3 regions of the Endozoicomonas sp. GU-1 genome follow, and region 1 is predicted to be linked to each of the others. Evidence: predicted binding sites of a transcription regulator. Region 1 holds the regulator's gene; each other region holds the start of a gene.
What was found. The regulator FNR, encoded in region 1, switches genes on or off when oxygen is low (the NO sensors DNR and NnrR bind a similar motif). The targets are predictions, from matches to a motif close to TTGATNTANATCAA.
Positions count from the first base shown of each region.

Region 2: O3276_RS13455 (EutN/CcmL family microcompartment protein) is a predicted target of FNR. The motif match lies at 3,104-3,117, and genes of this name have one in related genera.
Region 3: glpA (anaerobic glycerol-3-phosphate dehydrogenase subunit A) is a predicted target of FNR. The motif match lies at 6,913-6,926, and genes of this name have one in related genera.

Region 1 is NZ_CP114771.1:1,880,626-1,890,504, forward strand. It holds gene O3276_RS07570 (heavy metal translocating P-type ATPase) at 1-1,684, shown strand, start outside; gene ccoS (cbb3-type cytochrome oxidase assembly protein CcoS) at 1,687-1,863, shown strand; gene O3276_RS07580 (sulfite exporter TauE/SafE family protein) at 1,844-2,560, shown strand; gene O3276_RS07585 (hypothetical protein) at 2,752-3,204, opposite strand; gene hemN (oxygen-independent coproporphyrinogen III oxidase) at 3,634-5,028, shown strand; gene fnr (fumarate/nitrate reduction transcriptional regulator Fnr) at 5,543-6,301, shown strand; gene O3276_RS07600 (adenine phosphoribosyltransferase) at 6,381-6,938, shown strand; gene O3276_RS07605 (hypothetical protein) at 7,137-7,613, shown strand; gene O3276_RS07610 (TraR/DksA family transcriptional regulator) at 7,663-7,992, opposite strand; gene O3276_RS07615 (ankyrin repeat domain-containing protein) at 8,464-9,879, opposite strand, start outside.
Region 2 is NZ_CP114771.1:3,290,940-3,300,818, forward strand. It holds tRNA gene O3276_RS13435 (tRNA-Phe) at 163-238, opposite strand; tRNA gene O3276_RS13440 (tRNA-Phe) at 275-350, opposite strand; gene O3276_RS13445 (MBL fold metallo-hydrolase) at 516-1,481, opposite strand; gene O3276_RS13450 (serpin family protein) at 1,736-2,914, shown strand; gene O3276_RS13455 (EutN/CcmL family microcompartment protein) at 3,224-3,493, shown strand; gene O3276_RS13460 (hypothetical protein) at 3,490-3,753, shown strand; gene O3276_RS13465 (EutQ-related cupin domain-containing protein) at 3,788-4,261, shown strand; gene O3276_RS13470 (hypothetical protein) at 4,261-4,410, shown strand; gene O3276_RS13475 (BMC domain-containing protein) at 4,407-4,703, shown strand; gene O3276_RS13480 (EutP/PduV family microcompartment system protein) at 4,711-5,139, shown strand; gene O3276_RS13485 (high-potential iron-sulfur protein) at 5,244-5,582, shown strand; gene O3276_RS13490 (hypothetical protein) at 5,697-5,969, shown strand; gene O3276_RS13495 (cryptochrome/photolyase family protein) at 6,082-7,644, opposite strand; gene O3276_RS13500 (DUF2256 domain-containing protein) at 7,631-7,816, opposite strand; gene O3276_RS13505 (hypothetical protein) at 8,077-9,291, shown strand; gene O3276_RS13510 (23S rRNA (adenine(2030)-N(6))-methyltransferase RlmJ) at 9,560-9,879, shown strand, end outside.
Region 3 is NZ_CP114771.1:3,117,876-3,127,754, reverse strand. It holds gene O3276_RS12820 (hypothetical protein) at 1-67, opposite strand, end outside; gene O3276_RS12815 (TetR/AcrR family transcriptional regulator) at 237-902, shown strand; gene O3276_RS25765 (DeoR family transcriptional regulator) at 868-1,143, opposite strand; partial or broken gene O3276_RS12805 (RNA-guided endonuclease InsQ/TnpB family protein) at 1,264-2,234, shown strand; gene O3276_RS12800 (hypothetical protein) at 2,286-2,387, opposite strand; gene glpC (anaerobic glycerol-3-phosphate dehydrogenase subunit GlpC) at 2,470-3,666, opposite strand; gene glpB (glycerol-3-phosphate dehydrogenase subunit GlpB) at 3,660-4,970, opposite strand; gene glpA (anaerobic glycerol-3-phosphate dehydrogenase subunit A) at 4,967-6,664, opposite strand; gene O3276_RS12780 (MIP/aquaporin family protein) at 7,061-7,879, shown strand; gene glpK (glycerol kinase GlpK) at 7,955-9,463, shown strand.

The DNA of each region.
Region 1 (9,879 bases):
GGGCTCTGGCGAAGTCTACTATGACTCAGTCTCCATGTTTACCTTCTTCCTGCTGACCGGCCGCTACCTTGAGCTTCGTGCCCGCCATGCAACCGCCAGGGCTGCACGGGCGCTGACCAACCTGCTGCCGCCCAGCTGCCTGAAAGAAGTCAATGGTCACTATCAGCGCGTCCCGGTGGCCGATCTGCAACCAGACGACAAAGTTAGAGTTCTTCCCGGTGATGCCATTCCCGCAGATGGCATTCTGATCAGTGGCTCCACCAGCGTGAATGAAGCCATGTTGACCGGTGAGTACCTGCCCATCGAAAAGCAGCCCGGTGACACACTGCTGTGCAGCAGTATCAATGTGGACCATCCCATTGAGCTTAAGGTGAGCAAAGTGGGCGAAGAGACCCGGGTAGCCGGCATTATCCAGCTGCTGCAACGGGCACAGCAGGATAAGCCCGCCATCGCGAAAATTGCCGATAAAGTGGCCGGCTGGTTTGTTGCCTGTGTTTTGCTGGTGGCCATTTGTGTGTACTGGGGCTGGTCCGGCATTGCGCCACAAGACGCGTTCTGGATTACCCTGTCGGTTCTGGTGGTGACCTGCCCCTGCGCCCTGTCCCTGGCCACCCCCGCTGCCCTGACTGCGGCTACCGGCTATCTGCACCGCCTTGGCCTGCTGGTGACCCGTGGTCATGTTCTGGAAGGCCTGAAAACCATCGACCATGTGATCTTTGATAAAACCGGCACCTTAACCAAAGGGGAGCTGTCGTTAAGCCAGGTGGTTCCTCTTGCTAACGGCAACAGCTCAAAAGAAGCATTGCTGCAGCGGGCAGCAGCCCTGGAAGCACACTCTGAACACCCTATCGCCAGAGCCTTTTTCTACACCGTTGAGTCACTGCATGAGCAGGCTCACGAGGTGAAAAACCATCTTGCCCAGGGGATAGAAGGCACCATTGGCAATTGCCGTTATCGTATCGGGAGGCCTGACTTTGCCTGCCCAGCCAGCAATGTGGCAACGCCAGAACAGGATGGACAGTGGTTGCTGATGTCAGAAAGTACTGACCAGAAACTCTGGCAACCGCTCTGCTGGTTCAGGATTACCGACAGCCTGCGCCCTGAGGCCGCCCACACCATCCAACGGCTGCAACAGATGGGCAAAACCGTAACCCTGCTCAGTGGTGATGCCGAGCCGGTGGTGGCGGCAACCGCTGAATCCCTGGGTATACGGCAATGGAAGTCTGAAAGCAGCCCGGATGACAAGCTGCACTATATCCAGACGCTGCAGAGTCAGGGCCACAAAGTCTTGATGGTCGGTGATGGCATCAATGATGTTCCTGTTTTAGCGGGGGCGGATATCTCCATGGCCATGGGCAACGCCTCAGACCTGGCGCGCACCAGTGCCGATGCAGTATTGATTTCCGGCAACCTTGAGCGATTGGCCGATGCCTTTAACCTGACCATAAGAACGCGAAAAATTATCCGGCAAAACCTGGCATGGTCCCTTGGCTATAACCTTGCTGCCCTGCCCCTGGCCGCAGCAGGCATGATTGCCCCATGGATGGCTGCTACCGGCATGGCGCTCAGCTCACTGATTGTGGTGGCCAACGCCCTGCGACTGAACCGCCCGGGAAAACTGCCCAAAACACCGACCGAGTCAGAAGACGTTTACGCCCACCTTGAACCCAGAGGAGCTGCCTGACCATGGAAAGCCTGATTATTCTGATCCCTCTGGCCCTGATCCTGATCGCTGTAGCGATCAAACTCTTCTTCTGGGCAGTAGACGACGGTCAGTTTGACGACCTTGAAGGGCCAGCCCACAGCATTCTTTTTGATGAGCCTCAACAGATAGCAAAAGCTAATGCACATGACCATAAATGAAGTCCCCACCTTACTTTCCGCATTAACCCTGGGCGTATTGGGCAGCGCCCACTGTATCGGCATGTGTGGCGGCATTACCTCCGCCCTCAGCCTCTCCCTGGCAGGCAAGTCCCGTGCACAGATCTTCTGGCTGATGCTGACCTATCATCTCGGACGGATTACCAGCTACGCCATCGCTGGTCTCCTTCTGGCCAGCATTGGCTGGTATCTGGGCGGTATCAGCCCGGCAGTAAAGATGGGACTGCGCTATTTTGCGGCCATTATGCTGATCGCCATGGGGCTTTATCTGAGCGGTTGGTGGCGTGGTCTGACACACCTGGAAAAGATTGGGCATAAGCTCTGGCAACATATCCAGCCCAAGGCCAAAGCACTGCTGCCCATCAAAAATTTTCCCAATGCCCTTACCATTGGCATGCTCTGGGGGTGGTTACCCTGCGGCCTGGTCTACAGCACCCTGGCCTGGAGCGCCAGCCAGGGACAACCGGTACAGGGTGCGCTGTTAATGGCCTCATTCGGTATTGGCACCATACCCTCAGTGTTCCTGCTGGGTGCGTTCTCAAGACAGCTCAGCGGCATTATTCAAGCCAGTATCACCCGCAACCTGGCGGGGTTGCTGATTATCCTTTTTGGCTTGTGGTCTATGCCCGGCGCACACCAGAGGTGGTTGATGTCCATGCTGCACCACCACCATATGTGATAAAAGGAAAAAAAGTTCTGCCTCCTAGTGCGGCCAAGCGTTATTACCCGTACACCACGTTCACCCTGAGCGGAGTCGAAGGGTGCTTGGCACGATCTATCAGAGTCCGGAGTTCCGCCCTTCGACAAGCTCAGGACGAACGGTATGGGTAACAGCGCTTAGCTGCACTAGGAGGCTCTTAAAGTTATGAATCAGAAATCAAACCAAAAGACGAGACGCTCCGCTTTTTGCTTCTGCAACTCAGCCAACTCCAAAAAATATTTTTCCCCCAACGATTCCCTGATCGTAAGCTGGGCAAACTCTTCTGGAACATCAACGCTCCTTTCTCTTAAAGGCTTGTTGTAGTCGTAAGAAACCAATTCATCAACAGACAGCCAGGAGTGGCCAGATCCACCCGTTCCCCATTCATCAGACTTAGCCTTGATGGAAAGACTGACATCCCCGGGCAGCCCACGAGCCTCCTCAATAATGGGATACGGAGTAACATGCCAGGAGCCCCAGTCATAATCGCTTCTGACAAAACCCTCGGAAAAGAATGAAAAGACATGACGATTGCGATCTGAAAAAGGTTCGTAACCCGGGATTTCTTCCCATTGCCCGGCACTATTTCTGAATTCAGCATACATATGTATGTCTGCACCCATAATGACTCCTCCTGTCTGATCAGTGACCAGGACATATTTGTGACTTTTTATGATCCAAGAGCAAAAATAGCACATTCAATGAACTCACCGATCACTATCCATCAGACCCTTTTCAGCACAACCCTGCCAGCCAGGGCATTATTTGCTCGATTAATAACCAGATGGCAGATACAATAGCCTACCTCAACAGCTTCACGCCACGTTGGACACAATCCTCATCACTTGCCCTAAAGACGAACCACCAAGGCATGCCGGTTCGGTTCATACCTATTGACACCGATCAAAGAACAACCTTGAAAATCTTTCTAAACTAGCCAAAAACATCATGACGTAATACCGACTGTTTTTGCCTTACCCTTTCCGGCACAAAAGACCGACCAGAAGGCGAACACACTGACTAATAAGACATGAAGATTACCGAGAGCAATAATGAATACCGCACCAGTTTGGGATAAAGACCTGATTCACCGATACAACCACTCAGGCCCGCGTTATACCTCCTATCCCACGGCGGTGCAGTTTGATGGCAGCTTTGATATTGAGAAATATCAGCACAATGCCCACTCCAGTGCCAGGGCCATCAAGCCCCTGTCACTCTACTTTCATATTCCGTTCTGCTCCCATGTCTGTTATTACTGCGCCTGTAATAAAATAGTCACCAAACACCGTGGGCGCGCCAATAGTTATCTGGAATACCTGTTTCGTGAAATAGAGATGCAGGCAGCACTCTACAGTCAGGAACAGCGGGTCGAGCAACTCCACTTTGGCGGCGGCACACCGACCTTTCTGAGCAGAGATCAGATGACGGATCTGATGGGGCATATCCGCCAGCACTTCCAACTGACCCAAAGCGATACCGCAGACTACTCCATTGAACTGGACCCCAGGGAAGTAGACTGGCCCATGATGGGCACCCTGAGGGACCTCGGCTTCAACCGGATCAGCATGGGCGTTCAGGACCTGAACCCCAAAGTTCAGCAAGCCGTTAACCGGGTTCAACCTGAAAGCATGATTCAATCCATCCTTGATGCTGCCAGAGTCATGGCATTCCGCTCGGTACACATGGACCTGATTTACGGCCTGCCTTTCCAGACCACCAACAGTTTTATGGCAACCATCGATCGTGTGGTTGATATGGCCCCGGACAGGCTATCCCTGTTTAACTACGCCCACCTGCCCCACCGCTTCAAGCCGCAGCGCCGGATCAATGAGCAGGATCTGCCAGCGCCGGAAATGAAGCTGGACATTCTGCATCAGGCCACGGAAAAGCTGCTGGATCAGGGCTACATCTACATCGGCATGGATCACTTTGCCCTGCCAGACGATGAACTGGCCATGGCCCGGGAGGATGGCACGCTGCACCGGAATTTTCAGGGTTATACCACCCATGGCCATTGCGACCTGATCGGCATGGGCGTGTCTGCCATCAGCCAGGTAGGCGACACTTATATTCAGAACAGCACCGATGAAGCCCGGTACTGTGCAATGCTCAATGAACAGCAATTGCCAATGGTTCGCGGTCTGAAGATGACCGCTGATGACAAAGTCCGCCAGGCAGTGATTACCCAGCTGATCTGCCACTTCAAACTGCATTTCAGCGATATTGAACAGCGGTTTGATATTCAATTCAGGGATTACTTCCGGGATGAGCTGGCAAGACTGGAGCCGATGAGGGCGGACGGCCTGATCAGTCTCAATAGCGATGGCTTGCTGGAAGTACTGCCGAAGGGAACGCTGCTGATCCGTAACATCTGTATGCAGTTCGACCACTATCTCCATCAACCGGAAATGAAAGAAAAGACGCTCTACTCAAAGGTTATCTGAGCAGCACTCCGGAGCAATCACCAGGCTCCGGAGCCCCTCTCCCGCCAGTACCGACAATGACTGATCATCCCGCACAGAACCGAAACCTCTCTGCAGCTCACCGGCTTATCAGCAAAAAACTGAAACTGACGACGACTTGCCACCACTATCACATTGATTTACTTGAAACATAAGTGCAAAATCTGTCATGTCCGTTAAATACCACGAACGAAAATTTAATCCTGTGACATAAGACAATGTCAGATTGATTTTCCAGGGATAAAGACATACAACCACCAGGAGCCATGACCATACTATTATCAGGGTCAGCCCTGGGCTGGATAGACGACACGGCAGATGAAAGCTCACCGGAACCACCGCAGTTTATGACGCATTGCTAAAGCAGCACCAAACCCCTACCCTGGGTCTGCCCGGTTGCGTACATACCTGATTTACACTCCGGTAATACTTTTCATACACTTGGTTTTCCATAAACAGTGTCGAATTTCGCCAAATACGACTTTGAGGCCTCTCAATGACGTCAAAGCCCAACGTCCGACAGCCGAGCCATGTGGCTTGCAGAGACTGCAGCCTCAGCTCACTGTGCCTGCCACTGGCACTGAGCATTAAGGATATCGATCAGCTGGATCACATTATCAAGCGTGGGCGTCCTTTGAAAAAAGGCGAACACCTGTTTCTGGAAGGTGACCCCTTTACCAGCGTCTTTGCTGTTCGCTCAGGGGCTCTCAAAACCTACACAGCGACCAATGAAGGTGAGGAACAAATCACCGGGTTTTACCTGCCCAGCGAAATTCTTGGCCTGAGCGGTATGGATACGGATACCTATCCGGTGTCGGCCCAGGCGATGGAAACCACCATGATCTGCGAGATTCCTTTTGAGCAACTGGAAACCCTTTCCGATCAATTCCCGGAACTGCGCCGACATCTGATGCGCCTGATGAGCAAGCGTATCCGTGAAGACCAGCAAATGATGATGCTGCTGTCCAAGAAAAACGCCGATGAACGTATTGCCACCTTCCTGATTAACCTGGCCAGCCGTTTTCGTCGCCGGGGCTTTTCTTCGCAGTCGTTCCGTCTGTCCATGTCGAGAAATGAGATGGGGAACTACCTGGGCCTGGCGGTAGAAACGGTTAGTCGTGTATTTACCCGATTCCAGAAAAACGGCCTGATCTCCGCCGTGGGCAAGGAAATCGAAATTCGCAACTCGGTTGAACTCTGTGCCCTGGCCGGGGGAAAAACCCTGGAACCCAACCCTATTGCTACCAACGCCTGACTTTATCCTCTAAAGAAGCTACCCTTTGAGGTGGCTTCTTCCTTTTTATCCATTGACTGACAGCGGCATGCTCCCTCCCATGCATACAAACGAATGTTCATCCGTTCAGGAATATCTGCGAACGCAAATCAGAACCATCGCCAACTGGCCCCATGAAGGCATCCTGTTTCGGGATATCACCACACTGTTTGAAAACCCGGAAGCCTGGCGTAAGGCCGTGGATGTCATGGTTCAGCGTTATGAGAACCAGACTTTTGATCGCATTGGCGCGCTTGATGCCCGCGGTTTCCTGCTTGGCTCGACACTGTCCTATATCATGAACAAGCCGCTGGCACTGTTTCGCAAGAAAGGCAAACTGCCCGGCAAAACCCTCAGTGTCGAGTATGACCTTGAATATGGTAAAGCCGTACTGGAAATGCATGAAGACACCATTAAGCCCGGTGAAAACATTCTGTTGGTGGATGACCTTATCGCCACCGGAGGCACACTGCTGGCTGCCGATCAGTTGATCCGACAAGCAGGAGCCAGCACACTGGAAGCTGCAGCTATCATCAACCTGCCAGACCTCAAGGGTGCTGACAGACTCAATGCGGCGGGCATTCCAACCTATGCCCTGTGCAATTTTGCCGGTGAGTAAAACCACCCTCAGTTCAGAATTTCAGGGATGATACGATATGTCTCTTAGATCCAGGGTCAATGTCTGGATCTGAGAGCCACTCCCGCAATTACAGGACGCACAGACCGGGATCTACCCGGAAAAAGGACTTTGCAAATGGGAATATGCGCCAAGGAACTAAGGCACTATGTTGTTCGCCCCGCACTCAAGCATCTGGGTATGTGGAGCCCTACTGCTGAGAACCTGCTGCTTGGTACCGCGGCCAGAGAGTCCGGGCTTGGTTTTCATCTGAAACAGGCCAATCACCAGGCGCTCGGTATCTATCAGATTTCCCCACGCATGCACCGCAATATCTGGGACCTGTTTCTGGCCCCGAACGCTGACTTATCCAGCAAAGTCCGGGGACTGGCCAGCCAGCGGGAGTTTCTTTCCCACCCCCATCATGAACTGGCGACCAACCTGGTTTACGCCACCGCCATTGCCTGGCTTATCTATCACCGCTGCGGTATTCAGATCGAAGATATTGATAAAGAAGACATCACTGCCATGGCCAGATTATGGCAAAAGCACTTCCACAGCAGAAACCCCGGAACACTCCAGAGCTTCTGCGAAAGCTATCAAAAGATGATTATTGAATCAGGCTGCTCCACAGAGGAGTCAACGTACTTTAACCAGGCTGCAGCCAAACCGGCATAACAGGATTCAGCCTGCCTGCTCCCTTATCGCCTTGATGATGGATGCTCCCCTACAACCCCTTGGCCTCAGCACATTGAACACAGAGGTCAGCATAAGGCATAACCTCAAGGCGCTGAACCGGAATTTCCTTACCGCAGGACAGGCAGAAACCGTAATCGCCCTCATTTATACGATCAAGGGCGCGGTTAATTTTACCCAGTTCAATCACCGCCTCGTTACCCAGTGCATCAATAACCTCATCATTCTCCCGTTCCTGCGCCTGCTCAGACCAGTCGGCACTGTTTTTTCGGGAAGCATCCTGTTTAATTTTACCCAGACGCGTATTCAGCTCATCCCTGCGAGCCATCAACCATTTCTGCCACTTATCATGATTTGTCATTTTGCTACCCCTGCACAAAAATACTGTAGAATCCTGCTGTTTATTCTATAAACAATGGTTGTGTCAAAAGGTCACTCTTTACCATAAAACAACGCCGACGAACCTTATCCCCACTCACAAAAACGGATAAAGTAATTACCAACCTGCGGCGTACTGATTCTTTCCAAAATCATGAATTCAAATAGTAGATCATTGATACCGTAAACGTAATATTCAGTTTCAATCCGGAAAAACATTTTCCCACCTGGTACATCAATTCAATGAGTTTGACGTGTACGATCTCCGTTCACCCTGAGCGGAGTCGAAGGGTGCTTGGCACGATCTATCAGAGTCCGGAGTTTCCGTCCTTCGACAGGCTCAGGGCGAACGGAGTGCGGAAGCACGACAACCCGTCAAACTCAGTGAAACCATGTACTAGGAGCTTGTCCGAGAATAGCGCCCGTCTAGGAGCCTGCCCGAGAATAAGCTGCCCTACTGCGGTGGCCGCAAATAAGGCAGCCGTTTCAGCCAGGCGATGCAGGATGTGTGATTAAGCTGTCTGGCAAGTACCAAAGGAGTCCTGCCATGTCTGTTTCTCACCCGATGATCTGCGCCGGCATTCAACAGCATCCTGACAACTTTCAGGTTGCCATTGAATGCCGCCAGATGCAGAACGGTATTGCCGTCTTGATCGGGAATATTCAGATCCGCCTTCGCTCGAATCAGCAGGCTCAGGGAAGCATTAAAGGAGAAATGAATAAAGGACATATCAACGGCATAGTGCATGGCCGTACGGCCGGAATTATCTTTAATATCAAGCTGAGCACCTGCCTGGACCAGGGCTTTCAGGCTATTGCAACGGTGTTTAAGCACCGCCAGATGCAGTGCGGTCTGACCCTCTGCGTTGGTCATGTCAGGATCAGCACCGGAGCGAATAAACAGGCGCAGGCACACATACCTGCCGTTGATGACGGCGTCGTGTAACACCGTGTTGCCAGCCGAGTCCCTTGCCGAAAAATCCACGTTAGCCTCAACGATGACCCTGGCGCACCCAAGATGGTTGCATCGGGTGGCTATGTGCAGCGCTGTCATAACGCTATTGCCGTTGGTAAAGGCCTGGATATTGGCCCCCCTGCGGATCAGGGTTTGCACGCTTTCAAGGTGTCCATGATAAGCAGCAAGGTGCAGGGCATTCCAGCCACAATTGACCAACGCCTCAACGTTGGCGTTGTTATCAATCAGGATCTCCAGACATTCACTATGGTTTCGCATGGCAGCGTAATGCATCGCCGTTCTGCCAACGGGGGTCACTGCGTCAAGGTTCGCACCTTTATCGGCAAGTAATCGCAGGCAGTGGCCATGACCACCGGTGGCCGCATGGTGAACTGCCACCCGGCCATGACGGCTGGCTATGGTCATGTTACACCCATTGCTGATGAGAATATCCATAACCGCCCTGTGGCCGGCCTTGGTCGCCAGAATCAGGGGTGTCCTGCCACGGCTGTCCACGGTATCAATAATGCCCGGGTTCCGGGCCAGTATCCTGGCACACTCACAACGGCCTTCCAGGGCAGCAATATGCAGTGCCGTTCGGTCATCACTGTCCCTGGTGGCAGGGTTTGCCCCTCCCAGAACCAATGCTTCGGCAAACTTACCATCTTCCAGCCTGGCTGCCAGATGAAGGGCTGCATCACCATCCCGGTTAGTCATGTTGAGACCCGCACCGGACTGAATCAGAAAATTAACCACATCAAGGTGGCCATTGACCAGGGCAATGTGCAGTGGGGTCATGCCGTTATTGATGGCCGGGACATCCAGCGAAGCCCCCGCTGCCACCAAAGCCCTGACGCAACCTATTTGCCCATTGCTGGCGGCCATATACAGCAGACGGACATGGTGACCTGTGTC
Region 2 (9,879 bases), 1.4 Mb from region 1:
ACTGCAAGACAATACATCGTCACGCGGGAAAGGGTAAGGGGGGGATGGTATAACTCCAAAGAAGAGACTGTGACCAAGACACTCTAAAAACACTCCGTCGTATAATACGACTTTTCAACCAAAAAAGCCCCGAAACAAAAATGCTTCAGGGCCTTTATATAATGGTGCCTAGGGGCGGAATCGAACCACCGACACGCGGATTTTCAATCCGCTGCTCTACCAACTGAGCTACCCAGGCTAAATTTTGGCACACATATTTTTTATCATTTAAGTATGGTGCCTAGGGGCGGAATCGAACCACCGACACGCGGATTTTCAATCCGCTGCTCTACCAACTGAGCTACCCAGGCGCTGTTCAAACAACGAAAACGATGTGCGAGGCGTATTAAACGGATTTCACCCTGGAGAGTCAAGTCATATATAAATTTTTATGGTCAGTCGGTGAGTATGTAAGCCGGGGATCATCAACCCGTCGTTTATTAACCGTATACATTTCTTTAATGATACCGACTTTACTATACGCCATGCAGTTGATCCCAAACTTCCTGGTCTCGCTCGGCAGTCCAGATTCTCGGCCAGTCGATACCAGCAAACTCATCCCAGAGGCGCTGAACATCAAATGGCAAACAGTGCTCAAAAATGGGCCAGCTACCATACCGGGGGGCCAGGCTTTTATGGGATGCGGCAAAGGCTTCGGTTAACGTTCCCCCGTTTTTATAAACGGTCCCTACCTGATCAATCAGGGTCTTGAGGAAAGTGCGACTTTGCTCGATAGCTGCATCTACATGATCCCGACCGTGGACAACTGCACCCCGGCCACCAACCAACGTCTCAGCACCGTAAGCCTTTATCTTGTCCAACGTGGTGGTGGACCAGTCAAAATGGAAAGCATCACCGGTATAAAGTGCAGCCTGGGCCTCAACAAGATCTCCGGCAAACAGAATATTGTGTTGGGGCAGCCAGGCACAGATATCCCCGGCGGTATGACCCCGTCCACAGTATTCCAGCACCAGGCTTCCCCGAAGCCCACCCAGCGGGATTTCCAATCGATCATTAAACACAATATCAGGATGGGTCAGCCCCCGGATTCCTTCGGGTTCCCGGAACAACCTGGGCATTCGACGAAACTCACTGTCCCAGTCCTCCATACCACGCTCTTCAATCAGGAACCGGGTGTTCTCATGGGCAATAATCGATTCGGCTGAGAAGGCGGCGGCACCGAGTACGCGCACTGCATGGTAGTGGGACAAAACCAGATACTTAACAGGCTTTGTTGTATGCCTTCTGAGTTCCCGTAACCAGTCGGACGCCGCCCTTGGTGTTGCCCGAGCCTCAAAAGCAATAAGGAAGTCTTCTGCCTCAATGGCCCCGACATTAGGATCCCCCTCAGCGGTAAAGGCGTAAACACCCTCTGCCAACACTTCAAGCGTCTCTTTTTTGGGATCCAGATCTCTTGATGAGGCAAACACTTTCTTAGCCATCCTGTTAAGCCTTCGATTTCAGAAATGAATTTTCCTGAAAGAATATTAAGTAAATCATTTGGAGATCACTATAGCCAAATAAAATCAACAACAACCATCTATCTGGTAAAAATAACAATGACATTTAATTTTCAAACAATAATTTACAGAATAAAAATACCTCCTATCATTTAACCGGTCAGAAGTTGAAATGTTTGCTTATGAATAATGTGCAGGTTCAGATAAAAATATTACGATTGGAGGCTTGAATATATATGAATAATTTACCCTCTAGTGACTACCCCAGAGTTCCATCCAATACAATCTGGGACAACAGTGATTTACCCCTCCCGCAATCCTCAACACACTCGGCTGATTCCCCAGATTCTGGCACATCAGTAACAAACAATGTCCAACCCTATTTGAAGGGGCTTGCCGATGACGTACAGGAATTTGTTAGAGAATTAACATTACTCGAACGATCAATTAACATTGTCACCTCACCTGCTCTGGTCACAACATCAGAGGCAATCGCTACCAATTTAAGAAATATGGCGGACTCTATAGGGGATACTGGTGAGCCTTATCAAGCAGGGGATATTGGTGAGCTTCATCAAGCTCGACCATTGATCAAAAGCACCGAAGAAGGCATACATGTCTTTTCAAAAAGACCTAAGATTGATGGAATTCTGAGACAATCCCAGATTCCTCATACAACCAGTGAAGCTTTTTTTCACAAGGGACCTGAACAGGCCACGGCAGAGCTCAATGAGCAAATAACAAAAGACACCCAGGGCCTGATTACTGATTTTCTGCAAGCAAAAGACCTGGATAATCCAGACTTGGCGTTTCAACTGGTCACCTGGTTATTGCAACAGGTTTCATGGCAGTCTCCTTTTAGAGTGATGAATGAAAAAGAGAGTTCAGAAATCACATGGGAAAATGCAGCCCACTCAGAAATACAGTGGATGAAAAGTGGAAGTATACAACCCATTAAGCACATTAAAAATAAAGACTATGACTTTGTCGCTGTTCCTGTTGAGGAATCGGGCATGAAAGCGGTGTTTGTTTTACCGCCAGAAGGGGAAACGAATCCCGGTAGTGAAGATCTCAACCAAATTTTGTCAAGTGGACTCACCACTATCCTGGGCAAATCAGGAAGAGAACACGCGGTGCTCACGCTGCCCAAGTTCAAGTTCAATTATCAATTTACAAAAATATGTGAAGAGGCTGAAGCCATGGGTAAACACATAGCAGCATTGGACGTTGATGAAAATGGCGCGACGGTAGCTGCTGCGTCATCTATATTCTCATACGATTTACATATACCTCCTGAAAAACTTCTTCGCTTTAAATTTGACCATCCATTCTACCTGGCAATAATTAACCATAAAAATTCCAACGACCCAAGGGTTATTGGCATGGCTCAGATTAATCATCCCGGAAAGAGCTGATTAACCTTTTTTACTTCTCTGCTGCCACGTTCCCAACTGGCAGTAAGAAGTAAGATAATCAGCAAAGCGCTTATTCAGATAAATGGAAGACTTGAAATTTAGCACTGCCAGGTCTTCACTGTGCCATCACGACCATTTATCACAGATAAGGTATGCCCCCCACATGCACCCGCAAAAACTGCCCAAATATTGATCCAGGTTAATTTTCTGATGCCTGGAAAACTGACTTTCGTCAATTGGACTTTCCAACCCCTGTATTAATGTTCCCCGTTGAAATTTCGAGCCCAACCATTTCCGGGAGTATGGCAAGTGCTGATTGGCAAGGTAACTGGCAACATCTGGGCCACCCGCAAGCAGGATGGTCTCAGTGGCTTCAAATTAATGATCGTTGAGCTGATCAATCCCTGTGAGCAGGAAATCGGCCAGTCACTGGTGGCCGTAGATACCGTTGGTGCCGGCATAGGTGACCTCGTCCTGGTCGCCAGAGGTGGTGCTGCCCGAAAAGCCATACACCCTTGCGAAGGCCCGGTTGACGCAGCGATTGTTGGCATTGTCGACAATATGGAGGTGAGCCGGTGAGCCGCCTGATTACCCGACAAAACCTGCACGACTTCGTTTCTGGCGGTTGCCTCATCCTGGGAAAAGGCATGCTGCTGTCGCCCGGCGCTGCGGATTTGGCGAAGATTCAGGGGATTCAGGTGATTCGTAATCCCGAGAGCAGTGCTGTTGAGGTCTTGCAACAGCGCATTCAGATGCTCCTCGTCGATGAATTCAACATCACCTCCCCGGAACAAATCGAGTCGATTCAACAGGAAGTCATCAGGCACCTGTTCAAGTAATCCTGTTTTTCACATCGTATTCAAGAGATTAATCATGAATCAGATTACCCCGGAAGCACTGGAACAGATCATCCGTAAAGTGGTGGCTGAGCAGCTGACCAAACAGGCCACCGCCGCTGAATTTGACAAACACAGCGACCCTTCCGGTGTTGCCGTGATCAAGGCACCCACCGTCAAGTGCAAACCCTTTGATACCGGCAACCCCGGTGACAAGGTGTTTATCACCGACATCCTTGATCTGGATGAAAGCCCCCGCCTGGGCTGCGGCATGATGGAAATCCACCAGACCACATTTGACTGGACGCTGGAATACGACGAAGTGGATTACATCGTAGAAGGCACGTTGAAAATCATTATCGATGGCCGTGAGGTGGTTGGCCATGCCGGTGATGTGATGTTTATTCCCAAGGGCACAACGATTCAGTTCAGCGCCCCGGACTTCGCCCGCTTCATGTTTGTCGCTTACCCGGCCAACTGGGAAGAGATTGCACGTCAAAAGCAGCAGTAATGAAACATCCATGGCTGATGTTCCGTCAGCCATATCAATACAAGACAAGAGTCGTAAAAATCATGAGTGGCAACTTTCAGGAGCACCGGGATAACGGGCTCGACAAAAAGAGCGCATCATTCAGGAATATGTACCCGGTAAACAGGTGACACTGGCGCACCTGATTGCCCATCCACAGGAAGACCTGGTGATCAAGCTGGGCCTTGATGCGGAAACCATCAGTGCCATCGGCATTATGACCATCACTCCCAGCGAAGCCTCCATGATTGCCGCCGACGTGGCAACCAAAGCGGCCGGTGTGGAAATCGGTTTTCTGGATCGTTTCTCCGGCTGCCTGGTAATTACCGGCGATGTAGGCAGTGTTGAAGCCGGCCTGAATGCCGCCATGGATATGCTCAGGGATAACCTGAAGTTCTCCCCTGCCCGGGTGACCAGATCTTGATGAAAAGATGATGAAAAAGATGATGTTGGTGGGCTCAACCACCGCAGGCAAAACCACGTTAACTCAGGCTCTCTATGGGCAGGAGCTGAAATACAAAAAAACCCAGGCCATGGAGTACAGTGATTACATACTCGATACGCCGGGTGAGTTTATCGAAAACCGCCGTTTTTATGCCGCACTGATGTCATCTTCTGTGGATTATCAGGTCATCGCCGTAGTGCACGATTGTTCAAGAAAACTGAATCAGATCCCTCCGGGCTTTGCCAGTATGTTCAATCGGGAAGTGATTGGTATCATCACCAAGATCGACAGCGAAAAAGCCGATCCTGAGTTTTCACGAAAAGTACTTAAGGCGGCTGGCATCAAAACGATATTCGAAATCAGCGCTTACTCAGGCAGCGGCCTGGAGTCACTGAAAACCTGGCTTGAGCATTGATTTCCCCCATGATCCGTGAGATATACCTACTCGTATAAATAGAAAAGTTTTAAACTTTGATACTATCAGGTTTAAAAAACATAAAAGTACGATGAGGTACTCCCATGTCTGAAAAACCATTCGATTCTGAAAAGCGTGGCCCCACCCGGCGTCGGTTTCTACAACTGGCCGCAGCTTCCGCGCTTATTCCCCTTCTTAATATTCCCAGCCGCCAGGCCCGGGCTGCTGCGCTCCCCGCACTTGATGAGTCCAACCCTACCGCAATAGGGCTTTCCTATAAGAAGACACAGGCAGACGCTAAATCCATAGATGGCTACCAGGAAGGACGAAAATGTGAGAATTGCGCGCTCTATACCCCGGATAACCAGGGTTGCAGGCTTTTTCCAGCAAACTCCGTAGAACCGGAAGGATGGTGTAAAGCCTGGGTGCCAAAACCTGCCTGATGGGTTAGTAAAGAACACCATTAATACTCACACCCTCGTTCCCTCAAAGAAACCCGGGAACGAGGCATTTCTCTGCTATTCTCAACGCATCAAAAATAATCAGAAGTTGTCCTTATGAACCACGATAAAGACAGTGATGCGCTCTGGAATGCTATTCATCAAATAGAGATCAGCGTTAAAAACTCACAGAATGATATAAAAAAACTGTTCCTGCACAGCGTGCGCCATGAAATAGCAATTGAGACACTGAACAAAAAGGTGGATGCCCACCAGCAGGAAAACCGTGAACGCTTCAACAGGATTGAAAATCGGCTTGATAACATTGATAACCGGTTTGACAAAGTTGAAGAGACACTTGCCATTATTGTGAACCACCTCAAGCCATGATCCGTTGTAACCAGGATCTCGCTCCCACGCTTTTGGGTCCTTCACTCCATTGCCCAACAATACCCTACCGATAAGCCTCCCTCAGCGGCGGCTCTATCGGGCTATCAAATGTTTACAGCGCGTTCAGATGATTAATACACCACCGGGCCCGCTTCAGGATGGCATTCCTGTCCGCTGAACCCTTTTTGTCCCACCCTTTATAAACCAGGGCAGTCCGGGGATTGTTCTGCAACATCTCCCGGTGTTTCTCCATAAAATGCCAGTAAAGACTGTTTAAAGGGCAGGCGCTTTCTGTCTCTTTTTCCTTCACCTGGTAAACACAGCCCGGGCAATAGTCACTCATTTTCTGCACATAATTACCACTGCCTGCATAGGGTTTTGATGCCACCATGCCTCCGTCGGCATACTGCGACATGCCCCGGGTATTGGGCAGCTCTACCCACTGAATCGCATCGATATAAATGCCCAGATACCACTGGTCGACCTGATCAGGATCAATACCCGCCAGCAAGCAGAAGTTGCCGGTAATCATCAACCGCTGAATATGATGCGCATAGGCATACTGCAATGACTGAGTAATGGCATGGCGCATACAGTTCATGTGTGTCTGACCGGTCCAGAACCAATCAGGCAGATCGCTGGTCGCTTTCAGGTAGTTCATGGACTCGTAGTCCGGCATATTGCTCCAGTAAACACCCCGGATATATTCACGCCACCCCAGGATCTGACGGACAAAGCCTTCTATTTGCGCCAGTGAAATCGCTTCAGGGTTTTCCCGCCAGGCGCTGATCGCCTTATCAATCACCTGTTTCGGGTGGAGCATTTTGGTATTCAGGGCAAAGGAGAGCCGGGAATGGTAAAGACTCCACTGATGGTCACTGTTCGCAGTCATGGCATCCTGAAACTGACCAAAATGTGGCAAACAATGGGTGCAGAAATAATTGAGTAATGTTAATGACTGCTGACGGGTAATCGGCCAGAGCAGATGAGTGCCAATATCACCGAAGCTCTGTACCTTATGGCGTTTCAGCCGTTCCAGTACGGACGCGGTTGAACTGGCAAACATTAAGGGTTCCGGGATCGCGTCAAGATCAGCAGCTTTGAGCTTACAGCGATTATCTGCATCATAATTCCACTGTCCGCCTTCCGGCTGGCCATCACACATCAGAACATCATGCTGCTGGCGCATCTTTCGGTAGAACGTTTCCATTCTGCCGGGTTTACCGGGCTTGAACCGTTTGCCAAGCGCCTCAAACGGAACCAGAAAATGTTCGGTATCCCACTCTTTTTTAAAGAGGGCTTTATCGGGTTCAAAATCTCTTAACTGTGCCAGCAAACGGTATTCATCGGGCCTCTGGTATTCAAAACGGGTCACTGCATATTGCTGGCACAGGTGAAGAATCAATGATGGCAGGTCGGCAAAGTCTTTGGTTTCATCCAGCGTCAAATGCAGAACCTGATGCCCCGCTTTCTGCAATGCCGTGGCAAATTGTTCCATGGCGAGAAAGAAGCCACAGATTTTTTGTACATGGTGCTTAACGTAACCGGTTTCCTGAAGCAGTTCGGCAATTACATAAATACAGTCGTCGTCCTGCTTGCTGAACCAGCTGTGGCGGGCGTTGAGCTGGTCTCCAAGAATCAGCCTGAGGGTAGAGTAGCGTTTATTGTTTTTCATCCATCACCCGGTTTCGTTGAGATCGGCAGCGCCTTGAACAGTAACGAACCTCCTCCCAACAGCGTTCCCATTTTTTTCGCCAGGAAAAAGGACGATGGCAGACGGGGCATTGCTTTTGTGCGGTTCGATCAATCTTGTTGTCAGCAGTTCTTGCTCTTTGAGAGTGCTTCATGCCTACTTTACGTTAAATTGACCGGTCCGGCTCAGAACAACCTCATCGCTACGGACCAAAGAGTATTCAAGACAACTCAACACCGGGTATTCAGTAAAAGTCAGGGCATTGTTATACCACAGAAACATCATATTCACCGGCAGAGGCATTGACAGATCAGGATTCATAAACTTGACTGGACAATTCGTGATCTGCCCAAGGTGGTTGCCTGGCCAGTCATTCTCAATCTCTTTTAATAAATCAAAAATTGAGGACAATTGATGTCTAATCCTCTGAGTCCCAACTTTTGTCGTCATACCCTGAACAATACTCAGCCGATACCTGACGCGGCAGCAAATTCCTGCTCTGCGGGATTTGGTCCCCACCGTATCACCAGCACTGACGACGGGACAACCGGATGGCTTGATTCCGGACATGAACTACCTGAGGGTGGTGGTGCCAGCAAAATGCTGGGAGACTCTCGGATTACGACAGTGTCCGAGGCTGACTGCAGACAACAACTCAACCCGTCACATTCATTGCCCCTGCCCACCTCCGAATTCCTGAGTGTGCCTGCTAATGCTGCTTCAGTAACGTGCTGTGAAGGTGACAACCTACCTCTGCAACCCGCCCCGGCAGCAGCAGAAAATATTCGTGGGACCGGTTCAGAGGCTACGGCCTCAGTCCTTGAGTCAGAGGCAACCGGACTGGATCATAAAGGCTGCGACCTCAGGCACACCGACGCATGCTGGAATGATACCCGATGGATCGAACTGAACCAGAAAAGGTTTGATGAAGCCGATCAAAGGGCGTGCTCCCGGTTGTATTCATACTTACCCTTGGCAACGGTAAAGCGGCTGGATAAGAAATATCAACTGGCGTCAGGTTTTTACCTTCCGGTCATAAGAGATGATCGGGAGGAAACAAGCCACAGCCGCATCAAAATAACACGGTGCAGTGACGGTCAGGTCCTGGTGGATCTCATTCGGCATGGCTTGAACCCAGTACACAATTTCTTTCAGTGCAAGAACCAGGACTGGGTTTTGACGGGTAAGTCAGTATATTCGACGCTTCTGGTCAATCTATCCACTGGAATACATTACCCACAACGGGGCGATCATTTCAATTTGCTTAATTTTTGCTGGGGCCAGGCCATTCCCAGTCCCGATGGGAATACGCTGGCCGTCAATGGACAGTTTCCGCGTTACAGTAGTAGTGTAGCGCTGCAGTTTTTTGATTTCTCCAATCCTGAAGAAGGCTTCAGAATGCTGAAATCAGAACGCTACTTTTATCCACTCCTTGCGGAGTACACCGTGCCAACCTGGGACTTCAGCCGTGACAATGAAACAGTCATTACCTTTAATGCGGAGGAAGAGGAATACGTTGACACGGACGATTTGAGAAAAAGAAGAGCCTTCACCGTCTACTCGGTCACTTTACGCCGGGCAGGTGACCGGATGGTCGAAGAACGGAGAGAACAGATCAAGAAAAGTTGACTGTAGAATTGGCTACTGACTGAAAGTGATTATATTTGATCTCGTGATCGTTGACAGGCTCTACCCCGTTTGAATTTTTCATTAACAAGCTGGTCAGAGTCGCTAACTAAAACTAATCTCTTCATTTAACCGTTTCTATTTCAAATACTTACATTGCGAAAACTGCTATCCCAATGGATATATCGCCGTATGCCGGTTATCCCCGAAACCTGTTAGATTCCCCCTGAAAAAGGCACGACTTCCACCTGACCCAGGGCTTTCAGATCCCATGCTGAGCTATCAACACCACTACCACGCGGGTAATCATGCCGATGTACTCAAACACTGGCTGTTGCTGGCCTGCGTGCGGCACATGCAGAAAAAAGACACGCCTTTTGACTATATCGACACCCATGCCGGTGCCGGTCTCTACCGATTGGACTCAGCCATGGCCCGCAAGACAGCAGAAAGCGATGAGGGTGTCCTGAAGCTGGACTGGCAAAAGCTGCGAGGTCTCAATGACTACCACGGCCAGATTGCCGACGATATCCGTGCCAAACGTTACCCGGGCTCACCATTGCTGGTAAAGCGGCTGTTGCGGCCCGGTGA
Region 3 (9,879 bases), 1.2 Mb from region 1:
GTGCTTCGGAAGAGCTGCCGACAGCAGGGGGCAGGGCGTGTGGTAGTGATGGAAAGGGATTAGCCATGAAAACTCCTGATTAAGGAACACCACAGTTGTTAGCATGATTAAAAAGAGATGGGCTTTCGACAGACGGGTCAGAAGTAAGTTCCCTAATTCAGGAGATGCATATTCTTGCGACTTTGGTGCAAGAGGATGACAATACTTCGATACCAGCTCCTCATGCATGAACTCCTATGACAGACGTCGTAAGCAAACAGCGCAAAGTATCCCGCAAGACTCAGGCCAGAAGTCTTGAGCGGAGAAGTACCATTCTTACGGTTGCCAGGGAACTGTTGGAAGAGCTCGCCATTAATGAACTTTCACTGTACCAGGTAGCAGAAAAAGCCGGAATGCCTCCCTCCTCTGTCTATCACTTTTTCCCCAAGGTAGACGCAATACTGGAAGCATTACTGGAAGACATTTTTAGCGATTTTGAAGCGATTCTGGATCAGCCCCTTGATGAGAGTGCAATTCATCACTGGACAGATATCATGCGACAACTCCAGGTCAGGTATGTGAGCTACTACCGACAGCACAAATACGTTCGGGACCTGATTCTTGGGCAGTACACGCCCGGCTCCCTGCTGCATGCTGACTACCAGCATGACGATGTGCTGGGTGGTCGAATCCGGAAATGTTACGAAGCGCATTACCAGCTGCCACCCCTGCCAGCCGGGTTCAATATTTTTGCCATTGCGCTGCAAATAGCGGACAAGGTTTATTCAATATCCCATCAGGAGCATGGCAATATTACCGATGTTATGGCCCGTGAGGGGGTCAATGCTGCGCTGGCTTATTTGGGGGAGTATATCCCAAGGCAACTTATTAACAGACAACCACCGTTGTCTGTCCAAGCTTGAGCTGCTCCATCAGGGGGATCGGAGGTTGTGCGTCAGTGAATAGTGTATCAATGTCGGCAACATGGCCCAGCCGAATCATGGCAATTCGATCTTTTTCCGCACTCAGGTGATGTTTCCGTTGACCGTACCGGGTGTTTTCAATACTGCTGTTGGGCAGACCGGCCCCGCCATGATGGCGGGAAATCTTGCCCTGATGGTCAAGCTCATTAAGATCCCGGCGAATGGTCTGGGGCGTTACCAAAACCTGCGTAAAGCATCGCCCAATGCGGGCGGTGATATAAGCAACAAGCCCGTAGAGGGCTTGCAGAACCGGAAGTCTTATGTATTTACAGGTGTTTGGTATTTCTGTAATATTTGCGACATGAAAACAAAACGTGCCTTTAAAGAAAGATTCTACCCAACACCTGAACAGGAAGCACTCCTTGCTCAGTCGTTTGGTTGTGGCCGTTTTGTTTATAACAACACCCTCCGTTTTCGCACTTTTGGGCTGGTAGGGCGAAATACCCCAAATTCAAAAAGAGACATTCGAGGCAAAGTATACGGCTGACAAAGGCCGCTTTCAGCATGAAAAAAGGCCAACTGTTTATCGCCAAAAGCAAAGAACCGCTGAATATCCGCTGGAGCCGAGAACTTTGTTCTGAGCCTTCCAGCATCACCATCAGCAAAGATCGGGCGGGCCGGTACTTTGTTTCCATGCTTTGCGAGTTTGAAGCTAAACCAATGTCTATCAGCAACAAGACAGTAGGTATTGATTTAGGTTTAACCGATCTGTTCATCACATCGGACGGTAAAAAATCCGGCAATCCCCGTCACACCCGACGCTATGAGCAAAGGCTCGCCTACCTTCAGCGTCAACTGGCTAAAAAGCAGAAAGGCAGTAACAATCGAGCCAAAGCAAGGCTCAAGGTTGCCCGTGTCCATGCCAAAATAGCCGACTGCCGGATGGATGCTACCCACAAGGCATCCCGTACACTCATTAACGAAAACCAAGTTGTGTGCGTTGAATCGTTGGATGTGAAGGGCATGATCAAAAATCCAAAGCTGGCAAAACATATCGCAGATGCCAACTGGGGAGAGTTTGTCCGACAACTGAAGTACAAGTCTGAATGGGCTGATCGTACTGTGGTTGAGATAGACCGTTTCTTTCCCAGTTCCAAGCGGTGCTCCTGCTGTGGGTTTGTCTATGAAAGTCTGCCGTTGTCTATTCGTGAATGGGATTGCCCTGAGTGCAATACCCATCACGACAGGGACATAAACGCAGCAAAGAATATAAGAACCGCCGGACTGGCGGGGTTAGCCTGTGGAGCGACTGGAACGGGGATAGCGGCTTAAAAACCGCTATCTAGGGAAGGCGTGTTGAAGCAGGAAGGTTCTTGGAGCGATCTAAGAACCCTCGCCCGATAGGGCGGGGAGTGTCAGGTTAAAATGTTGCACCAGAGCTTCAGTAGTCACAAAGCCTTCCTGCCTGAGCAGGGTGATGATCATTTCATGGCGTCGGCTCTGTGGGATCTGTTGCTGTTTATGCACAAGCTTTGTCGTTTTCTGAACGTCCATAAGTATTGAATTCTCAGGCTAATGACTGTGCCATGAGGGTCAACGGGTGCATCACTTTATGAGCGGTGTTCATTTCTATCTGCATCTTACAGGACTCGCAGTCGGTGACCACATAATCCACATTAAGCGCTTCGATCTGATCAAAGACACCCTGGCCAATGTTCTGAGAGGTTTGATAGTTCTCTTTTTTAAAACCGTAGGTACCCGACATTCCGCAGCACTTCTGGTCCAGCATGATCACCGCCAGCCCGGGAATACTGTTTAACAATTCCATGGTGTGAATCACGCCACCCTGTTTGATCAGGTGACAGGGGCTGTGATAGGCAACCCTCAGGTTAACGGGCTTCATATCCGGCGTATTGCCTTTGGCAAATTCCCTGGTAATAAACGCAGAGGCAAACAGAATACGTTCTCTGAGGGCGTGGTTATCCACATGAAGCACTTCCGGGTATTCGTCCCGAAGTGTCATGGCACAGCTGGGTTCTGTTGCCAGTACACATTCACTGTCCGCTAATGAGTCGGCAAACTGCCCCATATTCAGTTCGGCATTTTTACGGGCCTTATCGAAGAAGCCATTGGCTATCAGCGGGACACCACAGCATTTTTCTTTCTTTAACAGCGTGACACCGATATTCATGGCATTCAGGACTGCTACCAGATGTTTGCCCACGGTGGGGTCATTGTAGTTAGTGAAACAACCGTGGAAGAAACTGATTTTACGATTGAAGCGGTTCTGCTGCGCCTTCTGCTGTTGAAACCAGCGACGAAATGTTTGATGGGTATATTTTGGCAGTGTCTGTCGTTGATCAATGCCCAACACTTTATCCAGCAGCTTTTTAACGGGTTTCAGCTGCGTGGCGATGTTGACGACAGGTGCCGCAGGGGTAGAAAGTGACCCCATCATATCGGTGTGGCTGAGAATAAATTCCCTGGGGCCTTTTTTGAAACCGCCATGTCGGGCTTTGGCCAGTTGAATAACCGTACCTACATGAACACCCGACGGGCAGGCAACTTCACAGCGTTTGCAGTTGGTGCAGTGTTGCAATGCTTCATCATACAGCGCCGGGTTCTTGATGCGTAAACGTTCCCCGTCGGGGCCGGCCTGTTTGGGACCCGGGTAGTCCGGGTTGACTTCAGCGACCGGGCAGCGGGTGGTGCAGACGGTGCATTTAATGCAGCTGTCAAAGCTGGTATCCATGGTGTTCAGCATGTTTCTTCCGCCTGAGGTATCGTGGCAATAATCCTGTTGGCAGCAAACCAGCCGGTACTGATGGCTACCCCACCCGAACTGGCTTCCTGAACCGGGTTGAAACCATTGAGCACCGCACCTGCGCAGTAAAGATTATGGATTTTCTGACCGTTTCGGTACGGGTTTAACTGTGCACTGGTGTGAATACCGAAATGGCTGAAATTATGCGGCTTTCCATCCATAAAACGATGATCTGACCACTGATCTCTACTGTCCGGGGCATCAACATCAAGGCCAAAGACCGGCTCGGACAGATGATGGCGGTCACTGGCCAGCCCCTGGCTGAAAAAGCTGCCGGTGGCCAGAATAAAGTGGCTGGCGGATATGGGCATATCGGGGTTCAGTCTGGTCTTTACCGAGCACAGTCGGTTTTCTGCAAAGCAGCCACAAAGCACCTGGTCACCTTTCAGGAACATACCGCCCAACTGCCGGAATCGCTGTTTCAGGGCAGAGGCCATACGCATTCCGGGGAGTGATGGCGGCAAGGTCGCGACTTCACAAATACGCAGGCCGGTCAGTGTTTCAAGTTGACGGATCAGGTCATTACCACCTTCTACAGCGAGGACGGAGGGTATAACCACCAGATCAGCATTACCGGCTGCCTTCTGTAAAGCAGACGACAATATGTTTATACCATTAGGCTGGCTGAACAGGTCACGCTTAAGGGTTCGGGCTAACTCCAGAGAGCGCAGCTCATAGGCATTTCTGGTATTAATGTTCAGGGTTGCCGTTTTGATATCCGCCAGGATGAACTCTGCCTCAGAGAATCCGGGATATTGCTTCATACCTGCGGCCATCAGTGCCGGCTGAAAGTCACGAAAGCCGGCAATATTGATGATGGCAACACGACGTATGCCTTCTGCAGGAGCCAGCAACGGCAGGCTGCCAGCACCTTCCTGGCTCAACCAGGCTGGGCGAATGGCTCCCAGTGCCGTCAGACGACCATGATTCTGCTGGCCAGAATTGCTCAATTGGATGCCAGCTGCTGCCATTTGTTCGGTAAAAAATGTCAATCCCTGCTGTAAAGATGCTGCTCCCACTTTCTGGTAGGGATGGATGGAAGGCAGTTGACGGATGGCTGCGAATGGATATTCCACGAAAGAATTATCTTGTCCAATTCCGAACACGTCGATGGCACCGGAAGCAAAGGCCAGGGCACTCTCTCCAGCACTGATCACAACGGTTTTCAAGCCTGCGTCTGCGCAGCGGATTGCGCCGGTTAAACCCGCAAGGCCTCCGCCAATCACAATAACGTCGTAGTTCATCGGGCTACCTCTTCCTTTGACTCTTCCCCGCAGAGCGCAGCAGCTTGGCCAGGGTTGACACTGTGGGAATTTACCGGTGCCGGGTCATTGGGTTCCAGCTGGCTGTAGCCCAGAAGATTGTTGTACAGCCAGTAGCTCAAATCGGCTTCGCGCATCGCATCACCCCACAGCACCGGCCTGACGCCCTTCCAGCGTTCCTGCATAAACTCACCCACGCTGCTCAGCGCTTGTTCGCCGTTATCGTCGTGGGTTATTTCGCTGACAATACCGGCCGCTCGACAGGCACACATTTTTCCCTGGCAAGGCCCCATGCCAATGCGGGTCCGACGACGAAGGTCAACCAGATCTCTGGCATTAAGGTTATGGACGGCGTATTCGATTTCACCGCGAGTGACCATTTCGCACTCACAGATAACCGCATTCTGCTTTTTGTCGTTGGCAAGGAACTTTGCCGCTCTTTCTCCATGGCGGTACTTTGCTGAGCCTGATACCGGGATAGAAACCTGGGGAGCGTAAATATCGCTGTGTTTGCCATTAGCTCCGGGCAGTGGTCGTATAGCTGTGACACAGGGTTTGCTGTTACCCAGGTTTTTGGCCACCGCATCCGTGGCCATTTCCGCCATCAGCCGGTAGGTCATCAGCTTTCCGCCGGTAATGGTAATAAGACCCGGCAGGGCATCGGTTTCACCGTGGTCAAGCAAGACAATTCCCCGGCTGATATTTCGACCTGATGGATCATCCCCCAGAGAGATCAGCGGGCGAACACCGCAATAGGCACGAAGTACACGGGTCCTGGCCATGATCGGACAGAGTTTCTCGCCCTCAGCCAACAGAACGTCAACCTCGTCGGGGGTCACCCGGATGTTCTCGATGTCACCGTAGGGGATTTTTTCAGAGGTGGTACCAATCAGAGAGATGGTGTCCCCGGGAACCAGAATGTCGGCATCGGAGGGTTTACGACAACGGTTAATCACCATGCCATTAATGCGGTAATCAACAATCAATAACGACCCTTTAGCCGGGAACATGCGAATGGCCAGGTCTGCGTATTCAATAATCTGCTGGCCCCAGATACCGGCAGCATTCACCACCTGCTGGGCATAAATATCGACTTTTTCACCGGTTTTCACATTGATGCAGTGAACCCCTCGTACCCGGCCATTGTTGATGATCAGGCCAACGACTTTGGTATAGCTGAGCAGACGACCACCGTATTCTTCTGCATCAAGAATATTGGCAGCGGTTAACCGAAAAGGGTCTACGGTACCGTCTGGAACACGCACTGCGCCCAGCAGTTTCGGATTCACATTTGGCTCAATGCGCAGGGCATCTGCCGGTGTTAATGCCTCGGCCTGTATACCCGCAGATGTGCAGGCGGTAATGAATGTGTCCTGAAAGGAGAGTTCGTCCTCAGGCAGGGTGATGAACAGGCCACCGGTCTCTTCGATACAGTGGCTGGCCACTTTTCTCAGAATCTGGTTTTCACGGATGCATTCAATGGCAGAGTGAGGGTCGGTCACTGCGTAGCGGGCACCGGAATGGAGCAGACCGTGGTTACGCCCGGTAGTACCGTTAGCGATATCATCCTTTTCGACCAGAATTGCACGCATTCCCCGTTGCGCACAATCGCGAAGAACCCCCGCTCCGGTCGCGCCCCCGCCGATGATGACAACGTCGGTCTCTATCTGCCTCATTGAATTTGCTCTTACATGTTCGTTTATGTTCGCGGCGCGCACTATAAATAAACGGCAATATTTAGCAAATGACACAAATCAACAAAAAAGCACGAATGGTTATCTGGTCCGACAAAAAGCGAACATCAGAATTTTCCGGGTGTGGTTAATGATTAATCGAAGTTCATGAGGCGCATGAAAATTAATGTTGTTTTGTGGATTGGCTTTGTGCGTATTTCCCGCAATTAGCCTTCTTTATGGGTAATTGATTGATTTATATCAACCTTTCAGGATTGATAATGTTTGTTGTTGTTTGTAAAAATTCGCCGCCAACAAGGCATTTGCTGAATTCAGTATTTACGACACTGCCTTAACTAATAATTGTTGATCTGCGTGAAGCAGGTGGAAGTAGCCATTATGAGAAAATCATTGCTGGGGGAATGTCTTGCCGAGTTTATTGGCACCGGGCTTCTTATTTTCTTTGGTGCGGGTTGTGTAGCGGCGCTGGTTCTGGCCGGTGTTGATTTCGGCCAGTGGGAAATATCCATCGTCTGGGGTCTTGGTGTTGCCATTGCCATCTATGTGACCGGCGGCATCTCCGGTGCTCACCTGAATCCGGCCGTGACGCTTGCGTTAACTGTCTTTAAAGGCTTCAACAAGCAAAAGGTCATTCCCTTTATTATTGCCCAGGTACTGGGTGCATTCTGCGCTGCGGCCCTGGTTTACTTCCTGTACAGTGGCTTATTCGCTGATTATGAGTTGGCCCATAATATTATTCGTGGCTCTGAGAAGAGTCTGGCCACAGCGGGTATTTTCTCCACTTATGCCCACTCGTCACTCACTAACCTGCAGGCCTTCGCTGTTGAGTTCGTCATTACCGCTGTGCTGATGGGCGGGATTCTGGCCATTGGTGATGATAATAATGGTGTTTCCAACGGTGCACTTTCCGCTCTTTTGATCGGTATTCTTATCGCGGTTATCGGGGCATCTTTCGGCCCTCTGACCGGTTTTGCCATGAATCCGGCACGGGATTTTGGCCCGAAACTCTTCGCGTTTTTTGCTGGCTGGGGCGAAGTGGCGCTGACGGGTGCACGAGCCAACCCCTATTTCTGGGTACCGATTGTTGCTCCAATCTGTGGTGCCATGACCGGCGCATGGCTTTACATCAATGTGCTGGGCAAGCAGGTAGAACCTGCTGTGTGCGCCACACCTGGTTGTGAAATCAGAACCGCCTGATCGATTATTAGCCGATTTTTGTGAGAAGGTAGGGGTGATGATACCCCTGCCAGCTAAGGAATTAAGGACAAAAGAATGACCACTGAAAAGAAATACATTGTTTCTCTTGATCAGGGTACCACCAGTTCACGGGCCATCATTTTTAACCACGATGGTGACATCGTTGGTACTTCTCAGCGGGAATTTACCCAGTATTATCCTCAACCGGGCTGGGTTGAGCACAACCCGATGGAGATCTGGGCGACCCAGAGTTCGGTTCTGACCGAGGTGCTGGCAAAAACCAATATTCGCCCGGACGAGGTGGCTGCACTTGGTATTACCAATCAGCGGGAAACCACTGTTGTCTGGGATAAAACTACCGGTCAGCCGGTCTATAACGCCATTGTATGGCAATGCCGTCGTACAACGGAGATCTGCGAACAATTAAAAAAAGCCGGTCTGGAAAGTCATATCCGTGAAACTACCGGTCTGGTTCTGGACGCCTATTTCTCTGGCACAAAAATCAAGTGGATTCTTGATAACGTTGAAGGTGCCCGTGAAAGTGCCGAGAAAGGTGACCTGTTGTTCGGTACCGTGGATACCTGGCTGACCTGGAAGCTCACCAATGGCCGCGCCCATGTGACGGATGTAACCAACGCTTCACGGACCATGCTGTTTGATATCAACCGTCTGGAGTGGGATGACACCATTTTGCAGGCGCTGGATATTCCACGCAGCATGCTGCCTGAAGTGAAGTCCAGCTCGGAAGTGTATGGCAAGACCAACATTGGTGGTAAAGGCGGCACCCGGATTCCGGTGGCTGGTATGGCAGGTGACCAGCAGGCCGCCCTGTTTGGCCAGATGTGCCATGAGAAAGGCATGGCCAAAAACACCTATGGCACAGGCTGCTTCCTGTTGATGAATACCGGCGAGACACCGGTTAAGTCCGAAAATGGTCTTTTAACGACCATCGCCTTTGGTATTGATGGCAAGGTGCATTATGCCCTGGAAGGCTCTGTCTTTATGGGTGGGGCTTCTGTTCAGTGGCTTCGTGATGAGCTTGGCCTGGTTCGTGATGCGGCGGATACCGAATATTTTGCCAGCAAAGTAAAAGACACTAATGGTGTATATGTCGTGCCGGGCTTTGTTGGCCTGGGAGCGCCCTACTGGGATCCTTATGCCCGTGGTGCTATTTTCGGTCTGACCCGTGGTGCTAACCGAAACCATATTGTGCGTGCCACGCTGGAGGCCATTGCTTACCAGTCCCGTGATCTGATTGAAGCGATGCAGCAGGATGCGGGTATCGAAATGAAACAGCTGCGTGTGGATGGTGGTGCTGTTGCCAATAACTTCCTGATGCAGTTCCAGTCAGATATTTTGAATAAGGAAGTGGTTCGTCCAACGGTGACGGAATCAACAGCAGCGGGTTCCGCTTATCTGGCAGGTCTTGCCGTTGGTTTCTGGAAGAGCATCGATGAGCTTAAGGACAAGGTAGGCGTTGATCGTGTTTATATTCCGGTGATGGATGATGAACAGCGTAGCGGGTTGTACAAAGGCTGGAAGAAAGCCGTAGAACGCAGCCTGAAATGGGAAGACCAGGAATAAACACAAGTGTTCACGGGCTCAGGGTGCGCTTGCTACCCTGAGCACTGCTTTGGCCAATGTGTGGTGTGGAGTCTGGTAGCCGATCTACACAACCGTAGCCTTATAAATCCAACCTTATTTCTCAGTTTGCCTGTCCTTTTGGGATGATTCTCTCCGTCTTTCATACCCACAATTAACATTTCATCACTCAACACTGACCGATAGTGCCTGGGCAAGATTGCCTGTGGATTTTCAAAGTTGGCCAAAGTTTTCGGCATACAGGTAAATAGGTAATCCCACCAACAAGTGTTGTTAATTACCACTTTGTCAAAAAATCACTTACTATGTGTGCCCTGATTTATAAGAAGGGCTTCTGAGACAGGCTGCCTGCACGGGGCTTCCATCTTATGAAACAGCTCAATATGCCTGAATTTTTG